DNA from 2 places in the Streptomyces sp. NBC_01116 genome. Region 1 is predicted to be linked to the other one. Evidence: riboswitches for the same ligand, from Rfam matches in the RefSeq annotation. Region 1 holds a riboswitch; the other holds the start of a gene.
The links. Region 1 has a riboswitch for cyclic di-AMP ahead of OG245_RS04340 (C40 family peptidase). Riboswitches for the same ligand answer to the same signal wherever they lie in the genome.
Positions count from the first base shown of each region.

Region 2: linked by a shared signal. The riboswitch ahead of OG245_RS35525 (transglycosylase SLT domain-containing protein) and the one ahead of OG245_RS04340 (C40 family peptidase) in region 1 are both predicted to bind cyclic di-AMP.

Region 1 is NZ_CP108644.1:1,052,815-1,057,219, reverse strand. It holds gene OG245_RS04360 (helix-turn-helix domain-containing protein) at 1-280, opposite strand, end outside; gene OG245_RS04355 (ATP-binding protein) at 516-947, shown strand; gene OG245_RS04350 (LysR family transcriptional regulator) at 962-1,885, opposite strand; gene OG245_RS04345 (LysE family translocator) at 1,959-2,618, shown strand; gene OG245_RS04340 (C40 family peptidase) at 2,694-3,164, opposite strand; cyclic di-AMP (ydaO/yuaA leader) riboswitch at 3,168-3,353, opposite strand; gene OG245_RS04335 (hypothetical protein) at 3,707-4,012, opposite strand; gene OG245_RS04330 (ATP-dependent Clp protease proteolytic subunit) at 4,050-4,405, opposite strand, start outside.
Region 2 is NZ_CP108644.1:8,108,402-8,112,806, forward strand. It holds gene OG245_RS35515 (SpoIIE family protein phosphatase) at 1-10, shown strand, start outside; gene OG245_RS35520 (FAD-dependent oxidoreductase) at 225-1,616, opposite strand; cyclic di-AMP (ydaO/yuaA leader) riboswitch at 2,069-2,256, shown strand; gene OG245_RS35525 (transglycosylase SLT domain-containing protein) at 2,262-3,104, shown strand; gene OG245_RS35530 (GMC oxidoreductase) at 3,261-4,405, shown strand, end outside.

The sequences.
Region 1 (4,405 bases):
CCCGGTAGGCGTGCCACCAGCCCGAACCGCCGCCGCCCGCCGACCCCGCGAGGACTTCGAGCAGGGAGCGCAGCTGGGTGTCGCGCACCGCGTAGACGTCCAGCAGCCGTGCCACGTCGGCGGGCGTCACCCCGCTCGCGCCCGTCTCGATGCGGCTCACCTTCGACTGGTGCCAGCCGAGCAGCCGCGCCGCGTCCCGGCTGGTCAGCCCGGAGGTGTGGCGCAGACTCCGCAGCTCCTCACCGAGCTTGCGGCGTCGGACGACGGGGCCGTGCAGCATGCCGGTCTCCTTCTGCTGTCGGGAAGGGCCGGTCCGTCACCGGAGCCGGCCCGCAGAGGGGTCAGTGTGCCGCCCGTCCACGCCGCACGGGTCCCGAATTCACCGCTTCGAGCGACAGATATATGCATATCTTGGCCGAACGTCGTTACAGGGAGCTGCATCAATGGCAATCTGGCGCGAAGCACAATCCTGGCCGGCCGCCGGTCGGCCAGGGCGGGAAAGGGACGGCGTCGCCATGGCAGACCATCAGGAAGCAACCGTCACGCTGCCGACCGATCCGGTCTCGGTCTCATCGGCCCGCAGACATGTCGCCAGGACCCTGGTCCAGTGGGGCCTGTCCGAGGACACCGACTTCGCCGACACCATCCGGCTGATCGTCTCGGAGCTGGCCACCAACGCGGTCCAGCACACGTTCGGCCAGTCGCCCACCTTCACCGTGGACCTGCGCCTCGAACGCGACGAGGAGCTGTACCTCGGCGTCACGGACAGTCACCCCCGCTGGCCCCAGCGGTTGCCCGCCGCCGTACGGCAGGACAACGGCCGCGGCATGGTCATCATCCGGGCGCTGGCCAAGGAGCGTGGTGGGCGGGTCCAGGTGACCCCGACCGCCGAGGGCGGCAAGACGGTCTGGATCGCCCTCCCCTGGGTCGTCCCGGTCCAGGGCTGACCCCGCGGTGAAGCTCATCGGGCCGGAGCCGTGCTCCCGCGGCCGAAGCCGCCGCGCAGCAGCGCGAGCAGCGTCGCCGCCGCGGCGGTCGACCGGTCGCCCCGGTGCACGACCGAGATGGTCCGGCGGAACGAAGCGGGCTCCAGCCGCCGGACCGACAGCGGGGCCGCCGCCATCGAGGCGACCATCTCCGGCACCACCGCCACCCCGAGACCCGCGCTGACCAGCGCGCACACCAGCGCGTATCCGGGCGACTCGCAGACCACGGCGGGCGTCGCCCCGGCCTCGGCGAGCGCGTTCTCGACCCCGCGCCGGGGCGGATGGGAGGGCGCGCTGCTGATCAGCGGCCGCCCCGCCAGCTCGCCGACCGGAAGCCGCCCGGTGCCCTCGGAGAGCCGATGGCCCACCGAGGTGACCAGCACCAGCTCCTCGACCAGCAGGGGTTCGACGAGAACGCCCGCCGACGGGGGCTCGGCCGCCGCCGGTTCGTACGCGTGGGTCAGGGCGAGGTCCACCTCGCCCGCGACCACCGCCGCGATCCCGCCGGGCGGTTCGTAGTCGGCGACGGCCAGCTCGACGTCCGGATGGGCCCGCCGGAACGCGCTCAGGACCGGCGGCAGCAGATGGATCCCGGCCGTTGTGAACGTGCCCACCCGCAGTCTGCCGCCCGAGAGCCCGGCCAGTCGCGCCAGCTCGTGCCGCGCCTGGTCCAGCTCGTCCAGGACCCGCCGGGCCCGGCCCGCCAGCAGCTCGCCCGCCGCCGTCAGCCGCGCCCCGCGGTGGTGGCGCACCAGCAGCGCCGCCCCGGCCTCCCGCTCCAGTTTGGCCAGCTGCTGGGAGAGCGCGGGCGCGGTGTAGCCCAGGCGGGCGGCGGCCCGGGTGATCGATCCGGCCTCCGCGACCGCCACGAGGGCCGCGAGCCGTGTCGGGTCGTACATGAAAGCGTTCCTTTAGGCAGACCCAGAAGATTGCAAGTACACGCTAAAGGCTGCGTCGGTCCAAGGTGGACCCATGGACGCACAACTGATCGCCTTCACCGGGGTCGCCGCCGGCATGGTCGCGCTGCCCGGCGCCGATTTCACCGTCGTCGTACGCAACGCCCTGGCATCGCGCACCGCCGGCCTGGCCACCGCGCTCGGCGTCGCCGGAGGGCTGCTGGTGCACACCGCGCTGGCGGTCGCCGGGCTCGCCGCGGTGCTGGTGACCATGCCGGTGCTCTTCCGCACCGTCCAGCTGCTCGGCGGCGTGTACGTGCTCTGGCTCGGGATCAGCGCGTTGTACGCGATCCGCCGCCGGCCCTCGCCGGACAGCTCCGGATCGCCCTCCGGCACACGGGAGGGCGATCCGGGGCGGCCCGTGCCCAGGGAGTTCGGACGCGCGCTGCGCCAGGGGTTCCTGACCAACGCGCTCAACCCGAAGGCCCCGGTCCTCTTCCTCAGCCTGCTGCCGCAGTTCGTGCCCCACGGTCAGCCGCCGCTGCCCAGGACCCTGCTGCTCGCGGCCCTGGTGGTGGTGCTGGCGCTGATCTGGTTCCCGGCCGTCGCCCTGCTCGTGGACCGGCTGGGCCGGTGGCTGCGCCGCCCGCGTACCGCCCGCGCCATCGAGGGCGGCAGCGGGGTGGCGCTCACCGGTCTGGGACTGGCGCTGGTCACCGGCCCCCTGCTGCGCTGAGGGCGTGGTGGGCGTGGTGGGCGGCCCCGAGGCAGGGCCGGGCCGCCCGCACGGAAAGAGCGTCCGGTCGGTGGGTCAGCGGACCCGTCCGTACCAGACGCTCTTGGACCAGATTTTGGCCAGTCGCACCACGTCCCCCGATTTGGGGGAGTGCCAGATCTTCCCGGCCCCGGCGTAGATGCCCACGTGGTAGACGCTGCGCCCCGAATGGAAGAAGACGAGGTCGCCGCGTTTGCGCTGCGACTTCCCGATGTGGCGGGTCTTGTTGTACTGCTGCTGTGCCGTGCGGGGGAGCTTCTTGCCGGCCTTCTTGAACGAGTAGGCCGTCAGCCCCGAACAGTCGAAGCGGCTGGGACCGGCCGCTCCGTACTTGTAGGGAGCCCCCTTCTTCGACGCGGCGACCTTCAGCGCCTTCGTCGCGTGGCCGGCGGCCTCGGCGTCGCTCACCAGACCGGGCGCCAGCATCGAGGACGTCACGGCCAGGGTGAGTACCGAGGCCGTGCCGACCCGGGCGAACAGGGACGGGACATGAACCTGCGCAGACATGCGCAACCCTTCGTCAGCCGCCTGTGAAGGATGACCTGTCGGGTTCGGGCTGGCGAAGTTGCCCGGCCGCTGACGCGGCTTCACCCCGAGGGCTTCCCGGTCTCCCGGTCGGCCCGTTGTGCTCGGGTCCTCCACTCCTGCCGATCCACTCCTGTCGACCAGTCATCCGGGCGGCGGCAGGACTCGGCGTCCGCCCGGACCGCCCCGCCGCGGTGGCGGGGGCTTGTCGTCCCAGGGATCTTGACTCACCCGGTGCCGGATTTCCGAGCTGAAACGGCGGTTTGTGAGTCTCCTCACCACTGATCCATTCAGGTGGACAGGTCGGATTCGCGCTCGTCGGCGAGCCGGGCGCACACCCTCGTACCAGCGACGAAAGCGTGCTTTTCGAGTACGGAACGCGCGCCGAACGCAAGTTGAGCCGTCGCTCGTGCGGGTGATCGTCTACGCCGAACGAGCGAGGAGAATCGGTCCCGGGACCGGGCGTGTCGTGCGCGGCTCCGACCGGTCCGCTCCCGTATGGCGCTCCCCGTGCGCGGGGCCGGTCAGTTCACGGGCGGTGGCATCGCGACCCGGCCCGCCCTGCGCTCCCCGTCGAGGACGCGCAGGGCCCGCGCCAGGGTGGCGGCGTGGATCCGCGACTCGCCGCGCTCGTGCATCAGGGCCAGGGCGTCGCGCAGGGCCGCGGCCCGGGAGGCCAGGGCCTGGGCGGCCCGCAGCGCGCTGTAGGTGTCGCTGCCGCGGGCCGGATTGATCCGGCCCACCTGGTCGAGCACGGCCAGGTAGCAGTCGACGAGCTCGCCCTCGGCGCGGGTCAGTGCGGGCAAGGGTGGGAAATCGGTTGGCTCCATCGGCGTTTCACCTCGCGTCGTACGGCGGCCGGGAGAGTCAGCGGTTCTCCACGACGTGGTCGACCAGCCCGTAGGCGAGGGCGGCCTCGGCGTCGAGGATGGTGTCGCGCTCGATGTCGGCGGTGACCTGCTCCGCGGTCCGGCCCGTGTCCCGGACCAGCATGGCCGCGAACATCTCGCGGGTGCGCACCAGTTCGCGCGCGTGGATCTCCAGGTCGGACGGCTGGCCCCGCATCGGCTCCTCCATCGCGGGCTGCTGGATGACTACCCGCGCGCCGGGCAGCGCATGTCGGCGCCCCTTCGCCCCGGCCGCCAGCAGGGCCGCCGCGTACGAGCCCGCCTGCCCCAGGCAGAAGGTCTCCACCTCGCAGGTGAGGAACCGCATCGTGTCGT
Region 2 (4,405 bases), 7.1 Mb from region 1:
GGCCCCCTAGGGCGTGTTTCGAAAGTAGCGCAGTCCGCCCGGAGGGCGGGCTCGGCGGCGTCTGGTGCGTGCGATCGCAAGGCGGAGGGTCGCCCCGATACTGGATGTATCGGGGCGATCCCGACAACGCGGCGAGCGTGCGTGCCAGGCGTCGCCGAGCAGGCGGGACTTTCGAAACACGCCCTAGCGGCCGTACTGTCGATCAGGCATTGATCAGGCGCTGATCAGGCATCGGCCGGGGTCTTCGCCGGTGCGAAGGCGCCGGAGGCCTCCAGCATGCCCTCGCGCTCCACGACCTTGACCCGCTCACGGCCCTGGGCCGCGCCCAGCGCCTGCTCGTGGGCGTCCAGCTTGTGCCAGCCCTCCCAGGTGGTGAAGCGCACGCCGCGGTCTTCCAGGAAGGCCTCGACGGCCTCCGGAGCGGGCGTTGCCGGCTGGGGCAGCCGCCCGGCGGCACGGTCCTCCAGGAGACAGGCGACCGTCTCGTTGGCGTCGCCCTTGGTGTGCCCGATCAGACCGATCGGACCGCGCTTGATCCAACCGGTGACGTAGACCGAGCTCATGTGCTCGTCGCCGGCGATGACGCGGCCCGCCTCGTGCGGCACGGTGCCGGAGGCCACGTCGAAGGGGAGCTTGGGCAGCTCCTCCGAGTAGTAGCCGACGGCACGGTAGACGCTCTGCATGTCCCAGTCGGTGAACCGGCCGGTGCCCCGGACGTTGCCGGTGCCGTCCAGCTCGGTGCGCTCGGTGCGCAGCGCCACGACCTTGCCGTCCTCGCCGAGGATCTCGACCGGGGACTCGAAGAAGTGCAGGAACAGCTTGTGCGGGCGGTCGCCGACGTCGCGGATCGCCCAGTTCTCCAGGGTCTGCGCGACCATGTTGGCCTGCTTGTTCTCCCGGCGGGTCGCGATGGAGCCCTCGTCGTACTCGATGTCCTCGGGATTGACGATGACCTCGATGTTGGGGGAGTGGTCCAGCTCCCGCAGCTCCATCGGGCTGAACTTGGCCTGTGCGGGGCCACGCCGCCCGAACACGTGCACCTCCAGCGCCTTGTTCTCCTTGAGGCCCTGGTAGACGTTGTCCGGGATCTCGGTGGGCAGCAGCTCGTCCGCCGTCTTGGCCAGGACGCGTGCCACGTCCAGGGCGACGTTGCCGACGCCGAGCACGGCGACCTTCTCCGCGGTGAGCGGCCAGGTGCGCGGGACCTCGGGGTGCCCGTCGTACCAGGAGACGAACTCGGCCGCGCCGTAGGAGCCCTCCAGCTGGATGCCGGGCACGTCGAGCGCCCGGTCGGCCTCGGCGCCGGTGGAGAAGATCACCGCGTCGTAGAACGACCGCAGGTCGTCCAGGCCGATGTCGTGCGGGTAGCTGACGTTTCCGAAGAGACGGATCTGCGGCTTGTCCAGCACCTGGTGCAGGGCCTTGACGATGCCCTTGATCCGCGGGTGGTCGGGGGCCACGCCGTAGCGGATCAGACCGAAGGGCGCGGGCATGCGCTCGAAGAGGTCGATGGAGACCCCCGGGTCCTGGCAGACCTCGGATTTGAGCAGCGCGTCCGCAGCGTAGATACCGGCGGGGCCGGCTCCGACAATGGCGACGCGGACGGGGCGTGTCATGGCGTGGTGATCCTTCGGGGCGGGCGAACGCGGGCAGGTACAGCGTACGTCGGAGGTAAGGGTTGGCTTACTAGTCTCCACCGCACACCGTAAGCGATCGCCCCGCGGGCCCTTCGGTCGCCCCTGCCTAGAGTGTCCGATTGGCCCTTTTTCGTGTGACGGTATGGGCGATTTGGTTCTTTTGGGAATTCTGCTCGATGTAGGGCTTATCGTGAACCCTGGGGCATTTGCTTGAGCTTGTTTTCGCCATCACCGCGAGCGAGTGGTGAGCGTCACGTCCGGGAGCGCGGACGCGGAAGCGGAAGCATCGGTTCCCTTCTGTGCGAACAAAGTTGACGGCGTGACGGGGTGGCCCGACCCGGTAATTACGCCTTTCGATCTTGCATGGAAAGGGGAATCCGGAATGCGGGGCTTGTTCTGTTCGGCCTTTCTCGCCTACGGTCACCGTCAATCCGGATGGAACGCCGAATCCTGCCGCCGTCCGGGAATCCGAAACCCACTCACGTACGGCAGGAGCGGGGGACCCAGGTAAGTCGCCGATCCGTAACCGGAACGGCTTGGGGTGAAGTCGCACGAGCGTGCGGCCAGACATCTCCCGTCTGAACCCGACAGCTCACCTCGCAGGCGCCGGAGAGGAAATCCCCCATGCCCGCACAGGGTAAGCACCGTCGTTCCCCGTCCATCTCGCTGCGCCGCGGCCTCGTCGCGGTGACCGCCGGTGGAGCCGTTCTCGCCCTCCCGGTGATCGGCACCACCAGCGCCTTCGCGGCTCCCACCCCCGTCGCCGCGCCGCAGCAGGCCGTGGCGCCCGCCTCGGCGGCCCAGGCGAATTCCGCCAAGAAGGCCGCGCCCGCCCAGCATTCCGTGGCGGCCGGCGAAACGCTTTCCAAGATCGCCCGCGAGTATTCCGTCAGCGGCGGCTGGGAGAAGCTGTACGAAGGCAACCGGAAGATCATCGGAGAGAATCCCGATCTTATTCACCCCGGTATCGAGCTGACCCTCGGAACCAAGGCCGAGGCTCCTTCCGAGGACAAGGCGGGCAAGGCCGCCAAGGCTTCCCCGTCCGCCGCCCGCGGCGGAGAGGCGGACCGTGCCGACCGTTCGGAGCGCATCAACGCCGCCCCCGTGGCGAAGGCCGCTCCGGCCGCCGAAAAGGCCGTCACGTACACGAACGACCTCGACGGCTGGATCAAGGAGTCGCTGGCGGTCATGGCCGAGCAGGGCATCCCCGGCACCTACGAGGGCATCCACCGCAACATCATGCGTGAGTCCTCGGGCAACCCGGCCGCGATCAACAACTGGGACTCCAACGCGGTCAAGGGCACCCCGTCCAAGGGGCTGCTCCAGGTCATCGACCCGACCTTCCAGGCCTACCACGTGCCCGGCACCTCGACCGACAGCTACGACCCGGTCGCCAACATCACGGCCGCGTGCAACTACGCCGCGGACCGGTACGGCTCGATCGACAACGTCTTCGGCGCCTACTGATCCTTCGCGACCGAGCCCGAGGGGCCCCGGACCTGATGGTCCGGGGCCCCTCGGGTGTGCCGGGCGGCGCCGGCAAGTTACCCCCGGGTTTCTAGTGACTTACCACGCGATCGACAGTAGAACCTGTTCCACTCTGTCGAGAGTGAGGGGTGTCACATGAGGGACGCTAGCAAGTCGAATAGCGGGACCGAGGGTGTCTCGCGTCGAAGATTCATCACTGGAACAGGTTCTCTTCTGGGTGCTGCGGCGATCGCCGGGCACACCGCACCGGCGTGGGCGGGCGTCCGGGCGGCAGCAGCGCCGATCGGCTCCGGGGCCCGGGTGCCGGTGCTGGTCGTCGGCACCGGCTACGGCGGCTCCGTGGCCGCCCTCCGGCTCGCCCAGGCCGGCGTCGACGTCCATATGGTCGAGATGGGCATGGCCTGGGACGCACCGGGCGCCGACGGCAAGATCTTCGCCAACACCACCAGGCCGGACGACCGCTCCTTCTGGCTCCGGACCCGGACCAAACAGCCGCTGAGCAACTTCCTCGGCTTTCCCATCGACAAGAACGTCAACCGCTACACCGGCATCCTGGACGCCGAGGAGTTCGGCGGCATCACCGTCTACCAGGGCCGCGGCGTGGGCGGCGGGTCCCTGGTCAACGGTGGTATGGCCGTCACCCCGCGCCGGGAGAACTTCGGCGCGATCCTCCCCACGGTGAACGCCCAGGAGATGTACAGCACCTACTACCCGCGCGCCAACAGCGGACTCGGCGTCACCACCATCGACCCCGCCTGGTTCGACAGCGTCGACTGCTACCAGTACGCCCGTGTCGGCCGGAAACACGCCCAGCGCTCCGGCTTCCCGTTCCTCTTCGTCCCCGCCGTCTACGACTGGGACTACATGAAGCAGGAGGCGGCCGGGACCGTTCCGAAGTCGGCCCTGGACGCCGAGATCCTCTACGGCAACAACTACGGCAAGAAATCGCTCCAGAAGACCTACATCGACCGGATCAGGGCCACCGGCCGGGTCACCATCTCCCCGCTCCACAAGGTCACCACGGTCACCCCGGCCCCGGGCGGCGGCTACACGGTGCTCATCGACCAGCTGGACACCACCGGCCGGACGGCCGCCACCAAGACCGTCACGGCGGACAAGGTGTTCTTCGCCGCGGGCAGCGTCGGCACCAGCAAGCTGCTCGTCGGCCTCAAGGCCACCGGCGCGCTGCCCCTCCTCAACAACGAGGTCGGCCGGGGCTGGGGCGACAACGGCAACGTCATGTGCGGCCGCGCCAACCACCTCTGGGACCCCACGGGGCA